4 regions of the Arthrobacter sp. 05L44 genome follow, and region 4 is predicted to be linked to each of the others. Evidence: riboswitches for the same ligand, from Rfam matches in the RefSeq annotation. Region 4 holds a riboswitch; each other region holds the start of a gene.
The links. Region 4 has a riboswitch for thiamine pyrophosphate ahead of thiO (glycine oxidase ThiO). Riboswitches for the same ligand answer to the same signal wherever they lie in the genome.
Positions count from the first base shown of each region.

Region 1: another riboswitch for thiamine pyrophosphate. It lies ahead of thiC (phosphomethylpyrimidine synthase ThiC); the one in region 4 lies ahead of thiO (glycine oxidase ThiO).
Region 2: another riboswitch for thiamine pyrophosphate. It lies ahead of AC1DHY_RS04965 (ECF transporter S component); the one in region 4 lies ahead of thiO (glycine oxidase ThiO).
Region 3: another riboswitch for thiamine pyrophosphate. It lies ahead of thiD (bifunctional hydroxymethylpyrimidine kinase/phosphomethylpyrimidine kinase); the one in region 4 lies ahead of thiO (glycine oxidase ThiO).

Region 1 covers NZ_JBFTNS010000002.1:30,480-35,336, reverse strand. The annotation lists gene AC1DHY_RS05390 (RNA-binding protein) at 1-67, opposite strand, end outside; gene rpsP (30S ribosomal protein S16) at 69-491, opposite strand; gene AC1DHY_RS05380 (hypothetical protein) at 728-1,165, opposite strand; gene AC1DHY_RS05375 (VOC family protein) at 1,428-2,303, opposite strand; gene AC1DHY_RS05370 (amidohydrolase family protein) at 2,384-3,475, opposite strand; TPP riboswitch at 3,553-3,660, shown strand; gene thiC (phosphomethylpyrimidine synthase ThiC) at 3,656-4,857, shown strand, end outside.
Region 2 covers NZ_JBFTNS010000001.1:1,060,769-1,065,625, reverse strand. The annotation lists gene AC1DHY_RS04995 (Na+/H+ antiporter subunit D) at 1-392, shown strand, start outside; gene AC1DHY_RS04990 (Na+/H+ antiporter subunit E) at 389-934, shown strand; gene AC1DHY_RS04985 (MrpF/PhaF family protein) at 931-1,209, shown strand; gene mnhG (monovalent cation/H(+) antiporter subunit G) at 1,199-1,594, shown strand; gene AC1DHY_RS04975 (DUF4235 domain-containing protein) at 1,626-1,889, opposite strand; gene AC1DHY_RS04970 (heme-degrading domain-containing protein) at 1,931-2,470, opposite strand; TPP riboswitch at 2,625-2,763, shown strand; gene AC1DHY_RS04965 (ECF transporter S component) at 2,833-3,465, shown strand; gene AC1DHY_RS04960 (ABC transporter ATP-binding protein) at 3,479-4,857, shown strand, end outside.
Region 3 covers NZ_JBFTNS010000002.1:117,167-122,023, reverse strand. The annotation lists gene rpmA (50S ribosomal protein L27) at 1-40, opposite strand, end outside; gene rplU (50S ribosomal protein L21) at 101-409, opposite strand; gene thiD (bifunctional hydroxymethylpyrimidine kinase/phosphomethylpyrimidine kinase) at 778-2,379, opposite strand; TPP riboswitch at 2,369-2,466, opposite strand; gene AC1DHY_RS05820 (Rne/Rng family ribonuclease) at 2,584-4,857, opposite strand, start outside.
Region 4 covers NZ_JBFTNS010000001.1:335,758-340,614, forward strand. The annotation lists gene AC1DHY_RS01505 (thiazole synthase) at 63-869, opposite strand; gene thiS (sulfur carrier protein ThiS) at 875-1,111, opposite strand; gene thiO (glycine oxidase ThiO) at 1,108-2,358, opposite strand; TPP riboswitch at 2,349-2,466, opposite strand; gene thiE (thiamine phosphate synthase) at 2,493-3,197, shown strand; gene AC1DHY_RS01525 (ferritin-like fold-containing protein) at 3,198-3,869, opposite strand; gene AC1DHY_RS01530 (RNB domain-containing ribonuclease) at 3,910-4,857, shown strand, end outside.

The DNA of each region.
Region 1 (4,857 bases), on a different contig from region 4:
TGACCTTGACGTCCTCGGGGCTGTCAACAATCCCGCGGACCAGGTGTTCGAGCGCTTCTGCCAGCAATCTACTCAGCCTCGGTGGTCTCTGCTTCGGCGTCGGCCGGAGCCTCGGCTGCGTCGTCCTTCTTAGCCTTCTTGGTGATGGCTTCCGGGATGATCACGGAACCCTTTTCCGGGGTGACAAAGGCTTCCTTGGGAGCCTTAGTCTTCAAGGTGCCCTCCTGGCCCGGGAGACCCTTGAACTTCTGCCAGTCACCGGTGATCTTCAGGATCGCGGAAACCTGCTCGGACGGCTGTGCGCCGACGCCGAGCCAGTACTGGGCACGGTCCGAGTCGACCTCGATGTACGAGGGCTCTTCGGTCGGGTGGTACTTGCCGATCTCTTCGATGGCACGGCCATCACGCTTGGAGCGTGCGTCCATGACGACGATGCGGTAGTACGGTGCGCGCATCTTACCGAAGCGCTTAAGGCGAATCTTTACGGCCACTTTTGTGGTCACTCCTGTTTCTGAAACGGGGTCGAGCCCGGCGTTCTGCACCCGTGGGGCGGGCCGTACTTGGGGGTTCTAAAGGACAGGATCCGGACGCGGAGAGAGGGGCCACGCAGATCGAGTACCTGTTCATTGTGCCAGATCACCGCGAGGATTTCGACTTGACACCCCAGCCGGGCGTGATGGGGCCGGTTTTTACCAGGGTGATGGGGCGGCGGCCCTTGTTCGCGGCGTCAGGAAGTCCAGACGTAAAGTCCGGCCCGGGTGGCCGGGTCGACGCCGGCCGCGAGCCCGGCGAGCTGGCGGACATAGCGGGCCGCCTGGTCCGCGCCGAAGGGCATATCCTCTTCCGCCGCCCAGCTTTCGGCGACGTCGGCGAGCACGTCGCCGTCGCCTTCCGTCTCGTAGCTGAGCAGGTCCGCGAGTGCGCGGACCATGGCGGCGGGGACGCCCAGGAGCGAGTCGCTGGCCACGTCCACCATGGCGAGTTCGTAATCGGCGCCCGCAGCGTGCACCGCGGTACCGGCCAGGTCGCCGAGCCGCTCGACCTCGAAGTCGCTGATGTCCTGGATCCGGACCGCGCCCGGGGCGGCTGCGGCGCCGCCGTCGAGGGCCGTCGCGCGCTTGAGGGCGGCATCATGGGTGGCCACGAAGATTTCAGCAAATCCCAATGAACTCATCCTTCGGTGTAGTGCGGCGAGGCCGCGGTGGTGGCGTCAGTTCAGCCTAACTGTTCGCACGCCACCCCCGGGACGGACATGCCCATCCCTGGCGCCGACGAATGGACATATTCACGTTATGTCCATGCGCCGACCCGAGGAGCGGACATGTCCGTGCGCCAACGCGGCAACCAACGGGCATGCCCGCCCCTGACGCCAAAGGATGGGCATGTCCATCCCTGGGCCACGGAACGGGCATGTCCGTCGAGGGCAGTTAGCGGACCGCGACCCGGATGCGGTTGCGCCAGGGGTCGTCGAATCGGAGCTCGGCGCCGGTGTGGTGCGATTCGACCCCGGCCGTCTTGAGGCGGTCGGCAAGGGCGCCGACATCGTCGCCCGACGGTACTTCGATCAGGACCTCGCCGAGGCCCAGGGTGTCGCGGCGCGGTCCGGCCCCGCGACTGTTCCAGACATTCATAGCCATGTGGTGGTGGTAGCCGCCGGCCGAGACAAAGAGCGCCTGGCCGTGCCAGCCGGCGGTCTTCTCAAAGCCGAGTGTGCCGACGTAGAAGTCGTGTGCGGACTGCACGTCGCCGACCTGCAGGTGGACGTGCCCGACGCCGGCCTCGGCCTCGCGCTGTCCGGCCAGTGAGGCCTCGGTCAGGTGCTGCTCAAGGTACCGCTGGGGTGGCAGAGCGAGGCTATCCATCACCACGTTCGTTCCTTCCCAGGACCAGGCGTCGCGCGGCCGGTCCCAGTAGAGCTCGATGCCGTTGCCCTCGGGATCGTTGAAGTAGAACGCCTCACTGACCAGGTGGTCGGCGCTGCCGGTGAAGGACTGCGGTTCGTATTGGGCGGCGGAGGCGATAGTGGCGGCCAACGAAGCCTGGTCATCGAAGAGCAGGGCGGTGTGGAACAGGCCCGCTTCACCGCGCGAGGGCAGGTTGAGTCCGGGCGCAGGCGCGAGGTGGACCAGCGGCTTGGCCTTGCGGCCGAGGTAGAGGCCGCCGTCCTGCTCGGCCACGATGTCGAGGCCAAGGGCGCGCTGGTAGTAGTCGGTCATCACCTTCATGTCGCCGACCTTGAGCATCACGGTGCCCATGGTGAGTTCGGCCGGAAGGAGATCCTGGGTGCTGGTTTCTGCGGTCATCGCAACGCTCCGGTGGTTTGTGGCCACCGCCTTTCGGTGACCCTTCATAGTGCTAAATTACTTGAAGCTTCAATTTATTCCTAATGCACCTCGGACCGAACCACTTGTCCGCGCAACACTATGCTCCGTGGTGCCTGCAGGGTGGCGAGATCCCGGCGCGGATCCTCACTGCAGACCAGCACATCGGCACTGGCACCCTCGGCGATGCCCTCTGCGCCGAGCCATGCCCGCGCGGCCCAGGCGGCGGCGTCGAGGGCGGCCCGGGCGGGCAGTCCCGCGGCGTGCATGGCCTGGATCTCGTCGGCAATCCGCCCGTGCTTGATGACACTGCCCGCGTCGGTCCCGGCGTATAGAACGACGCCGGCCTCGTGCGCCTCGAGGACCCGCTCGGCCCGCCGTTCCCAGAGCCCGAGCATATGGGCTGCATAACGGGGAAATTTGTCCCGCGCCTGGGCCGCGATGTCCGGGAAGGTCGCAATATTGATCAGGGTCGGCACAATCGGCACGCCCTGTTCGATGAAGCGGGGCAGGTGCCGGGGCAGCAGGCCCGTTCCATGCTCAATGCAGTCGATCCCGGCGTCGAGCATGTCGTCCAGGGTCTGCTCGGCGAAGCAATGCGCCGTGACGCGGGCCCCCTCGTCGTGGGCTGCACGGACTGCGTCCATGACGGCCGCCGCCGGGAAGCTGGCGGCGAGATCGCCGGCGTCGCGGTCGATCCAGTCCCCCACCAGCTTCACCCATCCGTCGCCGGCACGGGCCTGCTTGCGGACCGTCTCGACCAGTTCCTCCGGCTCCACTTCAACGGCGAAGCCCCGCAGGTACCGGCGGGTCCGGGCAATGTGCCGGCCGGCGCGGATGATTCGAGGAAGGTCGGCCCGTTGCTGGACCCAGCGGGTGTAATGCACCGCTCCTGCGTCGCGGACCAGGAGGGTCCCGGCGTCGCGGTCCGTCTGCGCCTGCCGTTCCACTACGTCCTCCGGAACGTCGCCCTCCGGGCCGAGGCCGATGTGGCAATGGGCGTCGACCAGTCCGGGAATGACCCAGCCGTCCAGCACGAGGTCCGACGGCGCCCGCGGACGGTCGAAAGTCAGCTTGCCGTCGACCGCCCACAACCCGCGCCGCTCCTGATCCGGGGAGGTGAGGACCGTGCCGCTGAACTCGATAATGCTCATGGCCTACAGCTTAATCCGCATAACGACCCGGCGCCCCGGGACAACCGTCAACTACAAGCAGCCTGTGGTAGCTTCGTCTACGACCACACGGGTGCCCTTGCAGGGGCTGAGATCGGGCTGACGCAGCCTGCGACCGTTGAACCTGTCCGGGTAATGCCGGCGAAGGAAGTGAGTAACCCTTTGAGCACCACAAATCCCCAGCACAGCCCTGCCCGATACGGGAACAGCACGGTTCAGAACGGCCCCGCCGCCGTTGCTGCCCCGCCGGTAACCCAGTCACTGAAGTCGCATGGCCTGGCGTATGTCGAAGCCGGCGGGATCCGCGTACCGGTGACGGAGATCGCCTTGGAGCCGTCGCCCGGAGGCTCGGCAAATCCGTCGTTTCGGGTGTATCGGACGGCAGGCCCGGGCAGCGATCCCGTCGTGGGTCTGGCCCCGTTCCGTAGCGACTGGATCACCGAACGCCTGGACACCGAGCCCTACAGCGGCAGGGAACGCAACTTGCTCGACGACGGCAAGTCCGCGGTCCGGCGGGGCGCCGCCTCTGCCGAGTGGCGCGGCGCGCCCCCGCAGCCTCGCCGCGCGGTTGCCGGCCGGACGGTCACGCAGATGCATTACGCGAGGAACGGAACGGTCACACCCGAGATGCGCTACGTCGCCCTGCGCGAGAACTGCGACGTCGAACTCGTTCGCAGCGAGCTGGCCGCCGGCCGGGCGATCATCCCCAGCAACATTAACCACCCGGAGTCAGAGCCGATGGTCATCGGCAAGGCGTTCCTTGTGAAGATCAACGCCAACATCGGCAACTCCGCCGTTACCAGCTCTATTGCCGAGGAAGTCGACAAGCTTCAGTGGGCCACGCAGTGGGGTGCGGACACCGTCATGGACCTCTCCACCGGTGACGACATCCACACCACGCGCGAGTGGATCATCCGCAACTCCCCCGTCCCCATCGGCACTGTACCGATCTACCAGGCGCTGGAGAAGGTCAACGGCGAGGCGAATGCCCTGACCTGGGAGATCTTCCGGGACACCGTGATCGAACAGTGCGAACAGGGGGTGGACTACATGACCATCCACGCAGGCGTGCTACTGCGTTACGTCCCCCTGACAGCCAACCGGGTTACGGGTATCGTGTCGCGCGGCGGCTCGATCATGGCCGGGTGGTGCCTGGCGCACCACCGGGAGAACTTCCTCTACACACATTTCGATGAGCTGTGCGAGATTTTCGCGAAGTACGACGTTTCGTTTTCGCTGGGCGACGGACTGCGGCCGGGCTCGACGGCGGACGCCAACGACGCTGCCCAGTTCGCCGAGCTGGATACCCTGGCTGAGCTGACCCAGCGGGCGTGGGAGTTCGATGTGCAGGTCATGGTTGAAGG
Region 2 (4,857 bases), 730 kb from region 4:
TCGCCCTGGGCACGCCGCTGGCCTACGCGCTAGTGGCCGGCGGCGTGCTGACCAGCCTCCTGACGCTGCTGGCCATCGCAAGGGTCTGGAACCGTGCGTTCTGGCGCAAGCCCGAGGACGCCGAACATCCTGATCCCGTACTCCTGGCCGCCTCCGCCGGCGGCTCCGGGAGCCAAGGCGTGACCCTGCTGCCGCGCACCATGGTGGGTTCCACCCTCGGGCTGGTGCTGTTCGGGGTGGCGCTGACGGTCTTTGCCGGGCCGCTGTTCCAGGTTGCCGGCCAGTCGGCCGGGGTGATGCTGGACCGTACCTCCTACATCCATGCGGTGCTGGGTGACCAGGCGCCGGTCCCGGCCATAGCCCAGCCGCCGGGACAGGAGGGCGGCAAATGACCCGCAAGCGAATCTCCCTGCGCCAGGAACTGCCGCTGCTGGTCTGGCTCGTGATCGTCTGGGGTGCACTCTGGCAGGATTTCAGCCCCGGCAACCTGCTCTTCGGCGCCCTGATCGCCGTAGTGGTGGCCCGGCTGCTCTACCTGCCGCCGGTGGAACTGGGCGGCCGCTTTAATGTGCTGCGCGCCGTCCCCTTCGCCCTGGTCTTCCTCGGCAAAGTGGTCGCTGCCAGCTTCCAGGTCCTCTTCCTGGCCGTGGTGCGCGGGCCGCGGGTGATCAGCGCCGTCGTCGCCGTCCCCCTCCGCAGCCACTCCGACCTGCTGGTGACGGCGACCGGACACGTAATTTCCCTGATCCCCGGGTCCTTGGTGGTGGAGGTGGACCGATCCACGTCCACGCTCTACATCCACGGCATCAACGTCCGTGACGCCGACGACGCTGCCAGGCTCCGCAAGGAAGTGCGTGACACCGAAGCGGGCTTGATCCGGATCATGGGCACCCCGGCCGAACTGACCGCACTCCAGCAGGAGGTAGCCGGATGATGCCCCTCGTCCTGATCATCACCGCCGTCGTGCTCTCCCTTGCCGCGGCCGGGGCGATCATCCGCATCGCGCGCGGGCCCTCGCTGCTGGACCGGGTGCTGGCCGCGGACGTCCTGCTGGCCATCCTCGGCGCGGCGCTCTGCATCGACATGGCCGTCAACCGGCACCTGAACAACCTGATGCTGCTCGTGGCCATCTCCATCATCGGCTTCGTCGGCTCGGTGACGGTGGCACGGTTCGTGGCGGACCGGAGGAAGCAGCCCAATGAATCCTGAGACGAGCTCCGTGGATACCGTGATCGACGCAGTCTCTGCCGTCTTTATGGTGGTGGGGGCGCTCATGTCCCTCGGCGCCGCGATCGGCCTGCTGCGCTTCCCGGACCTGATGAGCCGGATGCACGCCGCCACCAAGCCGCAGGTACTGGGGCTGTTCCTGCTGCTGTGCGCCGTCGGGCTGCAGATGCGCACATGGTGGGTGTGGCCGGTGCTGGTGGTCGCGTGGATCTTCCAGCTGCTCACGGTGCCGGTCTCGGCCCACATGGTGGGCCGGGCCGGCTACCGGACCAAGCACCTGCACCCGGAACTGCTCAGCGCCGACGAGCTCGAAGCCGTGGTGCAGCAGGCGGCCGGGAAACGCGGGTTCACCGACGACGGCGAGTGACGCCGGGCGGTGTGCCCATAGCGGTGTGCCCTTAGACGATGTCCTGGGTCTTGGCGAAGCGGCTGATGGCGCGCTGGGTGCCGCGGTTGGCGAGGACCTGGATGATGGCGCTGACCGAAGCGGAGATCAGCGCGAACGTCAGGGCCTGGCGCAGGGTGGTGGGGACGTCGTCGTCGTGGCCCTTCGGCGGCTTGTTGCCGGTGGTCTTCTCCCACGCGGTGTCGACCAGCTTGGTCCCGACGAAACCGGCGACGAGGCTGATGCCGGTGCCGAGCAACTTGATGAGGATGTTCATGCGTCGTACTCCTTGCGGGCGGAAACAGGGCTCCCCCTAGCCTAGCGTCCCTGCCGTCCGAGGATTTCCGACAGCGCCTCGACCACCAGCTCATGGTCAGCCTTCTGCGGCAGGCCGGATACGGTGACCGTGCCGATCATTCCGGTTCCGCGCAGGTAGATCGGGAAGGAGCCGCCGTGGGCCGCGAATTCCAGCTGGTCGAACCAGGCGTTGTCCTCGATCCGCCGCCCGGACGCCCGCGCCCGCAGCCCCACGAGCAGGGACGGGACCTCGTACCGCACGGCCGTGCGCTGCTTGGCTTTGATCCAGCGGCCGTTGTCAGGGGTGGCGCCCTCCAGCGCCGCGTGGAAGAGCACCTGCTCGCCCTTGGTGATGTCGATGGCGATCGGATGGGAGCGCTCCCGGCCCAGTTCCACCAGGAGCAGCCCCAGGTCCAGGGCGTCGTCCTTGCTGAAGGACCGGAACTGGAGCTCCTCGATTTCGGTGAGGATGCGGCCGATGAGCGCCGCCAGGGAACCCGGCGGCTGGGGCTCCGCGGAATCGGGGTCGAAGTCGGGGGAAGGCGCTGGGGAGTCGGTCAAAGGAATCACCTTCCGTCAGCCGCGGCCGGGGCCCGGCCGCGGCTGCGGCCGATGCTCGCGATCTGAGCAGACTCTACCAAGCAGGCCGATCCCGGTCACCGGCTCGTGCGGGCGATCTGCCGGGTGTAAACTGAGCCAGCCCACAAGGGTGAATTGCATACGACAGGGGAGCGCCGCCGTCGGGCCTCCGGAGCAGTCCGGAACCTTAGGTGGGCGCTGAGAGTGCGGACAGCCGCAGACCCTCGAACCTGATCCGGTTAGTACCGGCGCAAGGGAGTCGAGTTCTCAGGGTGCCCGGCACCCGCGGTGCAAACCGCGGCGCCACCGGAGCACCCTCCCCTCCTGTACCTCAGGAGGAAGACATGACTGATATTTCTGCAAAGCAGACACTGACCACGGGCAAATACACCTGGCGGGTGGTGGACATTGTGGTGGCGGCGTTGATCGCTGTTGCCGGCGGCGTAATTTTCTGGGCCTGGGACCAGGGCGCGAACGTGGTGACCACGCCGCTGAACGCGGTCTACCCGCCACTGACCGGGCTGTACGCCGGCGGGTGGATGATCCCCGCGATTCTGGGCATGCTGGTTATCCGCAAGCCGGGAGCGGCCGTGTTCTGCGAAACCGTAGCCGCCACGGGGGAGCTGATCATGGGCTCGCAGTACGGCGCGTCCGTGCTGTTCTCCGGCTTCCTGCAGGGCCTCGGCGCGGAGCTCATCTTCGCCGCGTTCCTCTACAAGCGGTTCAACCTGCCGGTCTCGCTGCTGGCCGGAGCGGGCGCCGGCCTGTTCTGCGGCCTGAACGACTCCTTCCTGCCCTGGGGCTGGAACATCGCGTACGAGACCGGTGACAAGCTCGCCTACATCATTTTCTGCGCCATCTCCGGGGCCGTGATCGCCGGCGCCCTGGCCTGGATCGCCACCCGCGGCCTGGCCCGGACCGGTGTGCTGGCTTCCTTCGCGTCCCGCAAGGCGGCAACGGAACCCGTGTTCTCCTAGGGCCCGGACACGTATGGGAACCCTCGACGACGTGCGCCCGGCTGCGGTCACCGCCCGCGGCTGGGGCTGGCGGCATGCCGGCCGCACCCGCCCGGCCGTGAGCGGCTTGGACCTGGACATCAGCCCCGGCGAACGCGTGCTGCTCCTGGGGCCGTCCGGCGCGGGAAAATCCACGCTGCTGCACGCCCTGGCGGGGGTGCTCGGCGACAGCGCCGGCGCGGGACCGGCCGCGGACTCCGAGGATTCGGACGAGACCGGCAGCCTGCTGATCGACGGCGCCCCGCCCCGGGCCCGGCGCGGCACGGCGGGCCTGGTCCAGCAGGACCCCGAAACCCAGGTGGTGCTCTCGCGGCTGGGTGACGACGTCGCCTTCGGCGCCGAGAACCTTTCCGTGCCCCCGGCGGAGATCTGGCGGCGGGTCGCGGAGGCGCTCGACGACGTCGGGCTGGCCGGCCTGCCGCTGCAGCACCCGACGTCCGCGCTCTCGGGCGGACAGAAGCAACGCCTGGCGCTCGCCGGGATCCTCGCCATGCGGCCCGGGCTGCTGCTGCTGGACGAACCCACGGCCAACCTCGACCCCGCGGGTGTCCTGGAAGTCCGTGACGCCGTGGCACGGTGCCTGGACCGGACCGGAGCCACGCTGGTGGTGGTGGAGCACCGGGTGGCCGTGTGGAAGGACCTCGTCGACCGGATCGTGGTGCTGCAGCCGGGCTCTGCCACGGAGCCGGCCGTGTTGTTGGACGGCGCCCCGGACCAGGTCCTGGCGCAGGCGAGGGACATGCTCATCGCTGCCGGGGTCTGGGTGCCGGGCCACGTGCCGCCCACCCGTCCCCGCCGGCAACCCGGTGGGGACGGCGTCCAGTCTGGCGGCGTCCCCGCCGGCGGGATCCAGTCCGGCGGCGTCCAGTCCGGGCAGCTGCTCCTGGCCGCCGAAGGCCTCGCCGTGTCCCGCGAGCGGACCCGCCGCTCGGGCCTGCTCCAGGGCTTCAGGGCCATCCCGCCGGCGCCGGTGCAGACCGGCCTCGCGGCCCAGGTCCGGGCTGGAGAGGCCCTGACCATCACCGGCCCGAACGGCTCCGGCAAGTCCACCTTCGCCCTGACCCTGGCCGGCCTGCTGGCCCCGGTGGCGGGAACAGTATCGGCCACCACCGAGCTGAGCGCCGGCGCGGGCATCGACCCCTACAAGTGGAAGGCCCAGCAGTTGATCGCCAGGATCGGCACCGTGTTCCAGGAACCCGAGCACCAGTTCGTGACCGGTCGGGTGCTGGACGAGCTGAAGTTCGGTCCGCGCCACCTGGGCCATGGTGAAGAACGCGTGGACGAGCTCCTGGAACGCCTGCGGCTGCGCGACCTGGTGGACGCCAATCCCTACACGCTCTCCGGCGGCGAAAA
Region 3 (4,857 bases), on a different contig from region 4:
GACCGTTGCGAGTGGAGCTCGCGCCTTTTTTATGTGCCATTTGAAATGCCTGCCTTTAAAATTCTGGGGAATCTGTTGAAAACCTGAACAGTAACGCTAGTTACTTGATACCGGTGATCTTGACCTTGGTCAGTTCCTGACGGTGACCCTGGCGCTTCTTGTAACCGGTCTTGTTCTTGAACTTCTGGATGACGATCTTCGGACCACGGAGGTCTTCGAGGATCTCAGCCGTAACCGTTACCTTGGCCAGGTCCGCAGCAGCGGACGTAACCTTCTCGCCGTCAACCAGGAGCAGGGCGGGCAGCTCGATGGTGCTGCCGGCGCCACCGGCGACGCGGTTCAGGGTAACGAAGTCTCCAACGGAAACCTTCTCTTGGCGGCCGCCTGCGCGGACAATCGCGTACACCACTTGGGGGACTCACTTCTCTCGACGTTTATTACTAGATTTGCGTGCGGAACCTGGGGCCACATTTTGTAGACCGGCTCACGCTGTGCCTCAACGCCGGTGGATTCCCCGGGGGAACCCATGAGCTATACCGTGGAAAGTCCTGCCCGGAGTACGGGTGAACTGTTCATCAAGGTCATAACCCAAGTGTTGGCGTAAGCACCGAAGATCTAGACTACGCTAATTTTGCCTTCGGCCGCAAACGAGGCCGGCTCCGGAGAGTGATGCGTGACGGCCGCCACACCCCGTCCCCGAGGGGCTGGAGCGGTGCTGCCGCGGCGACTTCCGGAACCGCGCCCCATAATGTTACCGGCCGCAGGGCCGGGGCCGCGTCAGGCGTGCAGCCTCGGCGCGTCGAAGAACGCCACCTCGTAGTCGCAGGACTGCCGGAACGCCTCGGTCATGGCGGTCCGCTCCGACTCGAAACCGCGCCGGGCCGCGGCGTCGGTGTACCGGATTGCCTGCCGCGTAGCCTCGGCGAAGGCCTCGTCGGCGTAGGTGCGAAGCCACTCCGCGTAGGGGTGCTCGGCCGGCGCGCCGGCGTCGAGGTATTGCCTGTGCAAGGTTGCGCCCACCTCGGCGTAGAGCCAGAAACAAGGCAGCGCTGCCGCGGTGAGGACGCCGTAACTGCCCAGCGAGGCCGCGAGGAGATGGTCCACGTAGGCCTTCGTGACCGGACCGGGCCGCGCCTCCCCCGCGCGTCCGGCCAGCCAGGTCCGGTGCAGCTCGGATTCGACCTCGAGGCACTGTTGCGCCGACCGGGCCCAGAAGAGCTGTTCCGCTTCCGACGGCGCCAGGGCGGCCGCGCGGGCCAGGACCCGTGAATAGCCGTTGAGGTACAAGGCGTCCTGGCGCAGGTAGTAGGCGAACTCGTGTTCGGGCAGGGCGCCGCTGGCCAGCCCCCGGATGAAGTCCAGACCATAAATAGCGTCCAGGCCGCCGGTGGCGATCCCGTCGAGGCCCTCGGCGAAGTCGCCGTCAGCCGGCGGCCGGGCGCCGGTTACGTGGTGGAAGTGGTGCACCGGGCCGTTGCCGGTGCCAACTTCGAGGCGTCCGGCGTCCGCCAGCGCCCCCTGAAGCCACGGTTTGACTTCCCGCAGCGCCGCTTCCCAGTCCTGGCACCGGACCTGGGCGGTGGCCAGCGCCGAGGACAGGGAACAGCCCGTACCGTGGCTGTTGCGGGTGGCGATCCGCTCACCGGGCACCTCCACGGTCTCCCCGCGGAGCACTCCCCCGGTGTTGACCAGCGCGTCCGGACAGGTGCCGCCATCGGGCAGGTGTCCGCCCTTGACCAGCACCGTGGTCCCGGTTTGCGCCGCGAGGCGTTTGCCCTGTTCCAACGCCCCGGCCCAGTCCCGGGCGGTCGGTTCTCCGACCAGGATGGCGAGCTCGGCCAGGTTGGGGGTGATGAGGTGCGCCAGGGGCAGGAGGGACCTCAGGGCGTCCTCCGCGGATTCGCGGAGCAGCCTGTCGCCGCTGGTTGCCACCATGACCGGGTCCAGGACGACGACGGCGGGCCGCACCTTCTCGAGCCAGTCCCGGACGGCGGTAATCACCGCGGCGTCGCCGAGCATCCCGATTTTGACGGCGTCGATGGTGATGTCATCGCTGACAGCCTCGAGCTGGGCGGTGAGGAAGGAGGCCGGGGGCACGTGCACGGCCCGCACACCCCGGGTGTTTTGGGCGGTCAGGGCCGTGACGGCGGCCATCCCGTAGCCTCCGTTCGCCGCGATGCTCTTCAGGTCCGCCTGGATGCCGGCCCCGCCGGACGGGTCGGACCCGGCGATGGCCAGGACGCGGGGTATCCGGGCGGTAGCGGGCCGCGTATGGGCTGCCGCCCGGCCCGGGAACGCCGAATGCAGGATGGGGGCAGGGCGGGAGGGGTCCGGCTGGGCCGCCGGGGGCGCGGTTACCTGCGGGGTGGTTGAAAGCATAAGACATCCCTTCGCCGGTGCTAACCGGACAGGTTCAACGGGTCTGGATCTCAGCCGGCTCGATGCGCGGCACCCCGTGTCAGTTCCCCAGCCTAGCCGCCCCGCAGCTCCGGGCCGTTAACGCACTCGCGGGCACCGTCCGGGCCCGACGTGATGTTACGTCGGGCCCGGACGATACCCGCGGGCGGTGGGGTTTTCCCGGGCCTAGAGCTCCGAGGCCGGTACGCCGACGCCGAGGATGACCGGTTCCGCAGCGGCGGACTTAGCGGCGGGCGTTGCCGGTTCCGGCGCCTTGGCCTCGTGGACGGAGACTGCTGCTACCGACGGTGCGTTCTCGCGCTGCTGCACGGACGTCTCGTTGGCGGCACCCTGGGCGCGGCTGGCGCTGCGGTTACGGCGGACCCGGCGGGGTGCCGTGCCGTCTGCCGAACCCGCAGGGGCCTGGTTGACGGGAGCCTTGGCAGCAGGCGCTGCTGCGGCCGGAGCCTTAGCCGCGGGGGCCTTGGCGGGCTCCTGGCGTGCCGGGGCCTGTTGGGCCGGGGCCTTGGCGGCCTCCTGGCGTGCCGATGCCTGCTCTTCGCGGGTGCGGGTGCCTGGCGGCTGGATCCGGGCAGTGCGGGCCCGTCCCCGTCCCCGGGTGGCACGGGGCGACGCCGCTGGGGCCTCGCCGGCGGTCCCGGCCGCCGGAGTTTCGGCTGCAGCCGTCTCGACCGCAGGGGCCGCCGCCGTCTGCGCACCGGACTCGGAGTCGCCCAGGCTCGCGAAAGCCTCGGTCAGCAGGTCCAGGGTCAGCGCCGGTTGCCGGGTTTCCTCGGCGTGCTCGACGAACGGCAGGGCGACCTGTTCGCCGCCGAAGGTCAGGACCGCGGCCGGACGTCCGGCGGCTTCCTCCGTCGAAGCGAGCTCTACCGCGGCATCGAGCGCGGCCTGCCGGGTGGCGGCGTCCGGCGCGGAATGCGCGTCGCCGTCGTGCAGGTGGGCGGCGTGCGCGGCGGCGGCGATGTTCGCCAGTGCCGCGCGGGTTGCCTCCGCCTTGGCGTGGCGTTCCGCTTCCGTCGGCTCGGGGTGGGCTGCAACGGCCGGCGTGGACGGCATGGCCTCGCCGTTCCCCTGGCCGCCCTTGCCGCGGCGACGCTTGCGCTCACTTCGGGCTGCAGGCTGGTGTTCGGTCCGCGGGACGTGGTGCTCAGCGGCGACGGTGTTGGCGCGGCGGTGCTCGACGGGTTCGTCGTGGGTGACGATGCCCCGGCCGGCACACGCTTCGCACTGCTCGCCGAAGACTTCCAGGAGCCCGGTGCCCATCCGCTTGCGGGTCATCTGCACAAGGCCGAGTGAGGTCACCTCGGCGACCTGGTGCTTGGTCCGGTCCCGGCCCAGGCACTCCACCATGCGGCGCAGTACGAGATCCCGGTTGGATTCGAGCACCATGTCGATGAAGTCGATGACGATGATGCCGCCGATGTCGCGCAGGCGCAGCTGCCGGACAACTTCCTCGGCCGCTTCCAGGTTGTTCTTGGTGACGGTTTCCTCGAGGTTGCCGCCGCTGCCGGTGAACTTGCCCGTGTTGACGTCCACCACGGTCATGGCTTCGGTGCGGTCGATCACGAGCGAACCGCCGGACGGCAGGAAGACCTTGCGGTCAAGCGCCTTGTGGATCTGCTCGTCGATGCGCCAGGCGGCGAAGATGTCGGTGTCCTTGGTCCACTTCTCGAGCCGGCCCACCAGGTCCGGTGCCACGTAGGTGACGTAGGCCTCGATGGTGTCCCAGGCTTCCTCGCCGGAGACGATCAGCTTGGAGAAGTCCTCGTTGAAGACGTCGCGGACCACCTTGATGGTCAGGTCAGGTTCCCCGTAAAGGAGCTCGGGCGCGAGGATCTTGGTGGACGTGGACTGGCTTTCGATGCCTTCCCACTGCGCGCGCAGACGGTTGATGTCATGCGTCAGTTCCTCCTCGGAGGCACCCTCGGCCGCGGTGCGGACAATGACACCCGCGTCTTCCGGGAGCCGGTCCTTGAGGATCCGCTTGAGCCGGTTGCGTTCGACGTCGGGCAGCTTGCGGGAGATGCCGGTCATGGATCCGCCGGGCACGTACACCAGGTAGCGGCCGGGGAGGGAGATCTGGCTGGTCAGGCGGGCACCCTTGTGGCCGACCGGGTCCTTGGTGACCTGGACAAGCACGGAGTCGCCGGACTTCAGCGCGTTTTCGATCCGGCGCTGCTTGCCTTCAAGGTTCACAGCGTCCCAGTTGACTTCGCCGGCGTACAGCACGGCGTTGCGGCCGCGGCCGATGTCAACGAAGGCGGCTTCCATGGACGGGAGCACGTTCTGGACTTTGCCCAGGTAGACGTTGCCGATCAGGGAGTCCTGCTGGGTCTTGGACACGAAGTGCTCGGCCAGGACGCCGTCTTCCAGGACACCGATCTGGATTCTGTCGTCACGCTGGCGGACGATCATCTGCCGGTCCACGGATTCGCGGCG
Region 4 (4,857 bases):
ACGTTGCCGTTTCCGCAACAGTGCTCAACTACCCTGCAGTACGTTTCCGTGGCCCGCTGCGGCTAGAGGAACTCGGCACGGCCCTCCATGGCGGAGGACGCGAGCGCGTGTTCCCGCCGCGGAATCCGGCCCGCCAGCCGTGCCAGGCGCCCGGCGATGACGGCGTGCTTGAATGCCTCGCCCATCAGGGCAGGGTCCTGCGCCCGGGTGACGGCGGTGGCCAGCAGCACGGCGTCGCAGCCCAGCTCCATGGCGAGCGCCGCGTCGGACGCGGTGCCGATGCCGGCGTCAAGCACCACCGGCACCGAGGCCCGGGACACGATCAGCTCGATGTTGTGCGGGTTCAGGATGCCCAGCCCCGTGCCGATCGGGGCGCCCAGGGGCATCACGGCGGCGGCACCCAGGTGCTCAAGCCGGAGCGCCAGGACGGGGTCGTCATTGGTGTAGGCAAAAACCTTGAAGCCACGGCCCACCAGCTGCTCCGTTGCCTCCACCAGTTCCAGGGCGTCCGGCAGCAGGGTGTGCTCATCGGCGATGACTTCGAGCTTCACCCAGTCCGTCTCCAGGGCTTCCCGTGCCAGTTCGGCGGTAAGCACGGCGTCCCGGGCGGTGAAGCAGCCGGCGGTGTTGGGCAGCACCCGGATGTTGTGGTCCGCCAGCAGCTGGAACAGCGATCCGCTCTCGGCCGGGGAGTAGCGGCGCATGGCCACCGTGGTGAGCTCGGTGCCGGAGGCCACCAGCGCGGCGCCCAGTCCGTCGAGGCTGGGCGCGCCTCCGGTGCCCATGATCAGCCGCGAGCGCAGGTCGACGCCGTCCACGGTCAGCAGGTCACGGCCCGGCTCGGTCTGGGTCAGTACGGTCTCTTCCATGGCGTTTATCCTCCCTGCACTGCGGTGACGAGTTCGACGTCGTCGCCCTCGGCGAGCGCCGTCGCGTGCCATTGGCTGCGCGGGACCACCTCGGCGTTGCGGGCGACCGCGACGCCGAGCTTCCGCCCGTCCGTGGCCTGGCCGTTGGCGGCAAGCGGCCGTCCGGTGACCCCGCTGACCAGGGCGCTGACGGTGGCGCCGTCGGCGACGGCGTGCTGTGCTCCGTTGAGCCTGATGTTCATGCTGGTGTCCTGTCTTTTGCTGAGAATCTATGGGCCGCGGCCTGGGGGCGGGGAAAGCGGTCGGGGCGGAACCGGGCCCAGCGCGGATCCGGCCGGCCGTCCAGCAACGCCTGGCAGATCGCCGCGGCGGCCGGAGTCAGCAGGACCCCGTGCCGGAAGAACCCGGTGGCGATGATCAGGCCCTCGATGTCAGGGCCATCCCCCGGACCGGCGACCCGCCCGATCAGCGGGGCGTTGTCCGGTGTGCCCGGCCGCGCCCGCGCTGTGGCTTCCAGCAGTTCGAGTTCGGCGACCGCCGGAAGAAGCTGCTGGGCGTCACGCAGGAGCTGGTAGACGCCGCCGGCCGAGACCGCGCTGGCGGTCGAAGGTGCGTCCTCGCGCTGGGTCGCGCCGATCACCACCGTGCCGTCGTCCCGGGGCACGATGTACACCGGGACCCCGCGGACCAGCCCCCGGACCGTGGAGCCCAGCAAGGGACGGAGCCGGGGCGGCACCCGCAGCCTGAGGATGTCACCGTAGACGGGGCGCAGCGGCAGCACCAGCCCCTGCGGCAGGGCCTGCAGATCGGTTGCGCCGAGGCCGTTGGCCACGACCGTTTCGGTGGCGCGGATATCTCCCCCGCCCTCCAGCCGGGCCCCGGCGACGCGGCCGTCATCCCAGAGCAGGGCGGCCGCCCGGCTCGGCACGGCCACGAATTCTGGGTCGGCGGCCAGCAGACGCCCCATCCGTGCCAGCAGCCGCCGCGGGTCCACCTGGTGGTCGGCGGGGATGGCGAAGGCGCAGGAGATGCCGGGGCTCAGGAGGGGCTCCCGGGACCGTGCCTCCCGCACCGTCAGGGGGTCCACGGCCAGGCCGCACGCCAGCTGCACCTCCCGCAGGTCGGTGAGCGCCCGGCGGTCGGCGGCGTCCACGCCGACGGCGAGGGTCGGCGTCGTGCTGTAGCCGGTGCTGCCCGGCTGCGGGCCGCCGTCGGGCAGGCCCCCGGGCGCGCCGTCGGCCAGGCTGGCGGCGAAGGCCGGCCACAGCCTGGAGCCTTCGAGCATCAGGGCCAGGAGGTCTTCCTCCTGGTAGTGCAGTTCGCTGACCGGCGCCAGCATGCCGGCGGCGGCCCAGCTGGCGCCGCTGCCAGGGGCATCATCGATGAGGGCCACAGTCCGGCCGGAGCGGCGCGCTGCCCAGGCGATTCCGTGGCCGATCACTCCCCCGCCGATCACGGCGACGTCGTACGGTACGGCTGGTGGGGTCATGGTTTCCTTCCCTACGCCGGTACTAACCGGATCAGGTCAAGCGGTCGGCTCTGACGCCCTCTCAGCCCGGCGGCCGCGTACGGCCCGCGGGCTCCCGCGGTATGCGCCCAGTTTAGAGGAACTACGCTTGGGATATGAGCCAGGACCTGCACACCACCGCCCGCCTGTATCTGTGCACTGATGCACGGAAAGAGCGCGGGGACTTTGAAGATTTTGTCGACGCTGCCTTTGCCGGCGGGGTGGACATCATCCAGTTGCGGGACAAGTCGCTGGAGGCGGCCGAGGAACTGGAGCTCCTCGGGGTCCTGCACGCCACGGCGCAGCGGCACGGCCGGCTGTGGGCCGTCAATGACCGCGCCGACCTCGCCTCGCTGGCGGGTGCGCCGGTCTTCCACATCGGCCAGAAGGACATTCCGTTCACGGCGGCCCGCGACTTCCTGGGCAAGAACACGGTGATCGGCATGTCCACCCACACGCCGGACCAGGTGGACGCGGCCATCGCCGCCTCCCCGGGCCGGACCGGCTTGGACTACTTCTGCGTGGGGCCGGTCTGGGCGACGCCCACCAAGCCTGGCCGCGCCGCGGTCGGAACGGACCTGGTGCGGTACGCCGCCGCGGCGATTTGGCGGGCCTCGGAAGCCGGCGTCGGCAAGGTCTCCGGAGTGGTGCCGTGGTTCGCGATCGGCGGGATCGATCTGGGCAACGTGGAGCAGGTGGTCGACGCCGGGGCCCGCAGGATTGTGGTGGTCCGGGCGATCACCGAGGCCGCGGACCCGGCGGGCGCAGCGCGCGCCCTGCTCGCCGCGCTCGACGCCGGCGCGGATTCCGACGTCGGCTAGCTAGCCCGCGAGCCCCAGCCCGGACATCCGGCGGGAGTGCCCGGCGGCGAGTTCCGCGGTGAGCTCCCGGGCGAGCTCACCGGCCCGGGCCGGGTCCTCACCGGCCAGCCCGTCGAGGAACGCGTGGTCCACACTGACCCGTTGGGCCTGGGTGAGCGCCTCGCCGAGCAACCGCCGGGCCCACAGGGCCAGCCGGGAGGCCAGCCGCGGGTCATCGGCCAGCGCCGCCTTCAGCCGCTCCCGGAGCACGGCCGTCGCGTCGCCTGCGGACTGGACCTGCTCGATCAGGCCGGCCGTCCCGGCGTCCACATAACCCGAAACCCGCCGGTAAAAGTCGGCGGAGACCGTGTCGATCACGTACGCCTTCATCAGTGACTCGTACCAGTCGGCGGGCCGGGTGCGCTCATGGAAGTGGTCCACCGAGGCCTGGAACGGCTGCATCGCCTCCTCCGCGTCCACGCCGAGTTCGGCCAGTTTCGCGCAGACCAGCTCGAAGTGCTGGAACTCGATGACGGCAAGGCGGCCCAGCACGGACCGGTCGTGCAGGGTGGGCGAATACCGGGCGTCGGAGGAGAGCCGTTCGAACGCCGACAACTCCCCGTAGGCCATAACGCCCAGCAGGTCCCTGCGGAAACGGTTGAAGCGGGCGGGCTCATCCGGGGAGGTGCTCATGCTTCAACACTAGCGGCGGAAATCGGGCTACCCTGATTCCGTGTCTCATCATCGCCTGACTCCGAGCGTCCGACAGCAGCAGAACCAGCTGGCCCAGGCGCTTAACGCGCTGCGCACCGTCCTGGAACTGCCGGGACCGTTCCCGGCCGACGCGCGGCGGGACGCCGAGGCCGCCGTGGCCGGCCATGAGCTGCCCGGCCTGGACCTGACGCACGTGGAGTTCGTAACCATTGATCCGGCGTCCTCCACGGACCTGGACCAGGCCCTGTACATCGACCGCTCCGGTGACGGCTACAAGGTGTTCTACGCGATTGCCGATGTCCCCTCCTTCGTGGCTCCCGGCGGTGCACTCGACGCCGAGACCAGGCGCCGCGGGCAGACGTTCTACACCCCGGACGGCCGGATCCCGCTGCACCCCGAGATCATCAGCGAGGCCGCCGGCAGCCTCCTCGCCGACCAGCTCTGCGCCGCTTTCGTCTGGGAGTTCGACCTCGACGCGGCCGCCGAGGTGTCCTCGGTGCGGGTCCGGCGGGCGCAGGTCCGCAGCCGTGCCAAGCTCAGCTACCACGGTGTGCAGGCGGACCTCGACGCCGGGACCGCCGCGCCCGTGCTGCAGCTGCTCAAGGAGGTGGGCAGCAAACGGGTGGAGCTCGAGCGCGCCCGCGGCGGGGCAAGCCTGAATATTCCCGAACAGGAAATTGAGCAGCTGCCCGACGGCGGCTACCGGATCGTCGCCGCCCCGCCGCTGCCGGTGGAAGACTGGAACGCCCAGATTTCCCTGATGACCGGGATGGCCGCCGCCGAGCTGATGCTGCAGGGCAAGGTGGGCATCCTGCGCACCATGCCGGCCCCCGATGAGCGCTCGCTCCGGCACTTCCGGCGCCAGACCGGCGCCCTCGGCAAGCCGTGGGACGGCCGGATCAGCTACGGGGAATACCTGCGGACCCTGGATCCCACCGACCCGCGCCAATTGGCCATTGTGCACTCG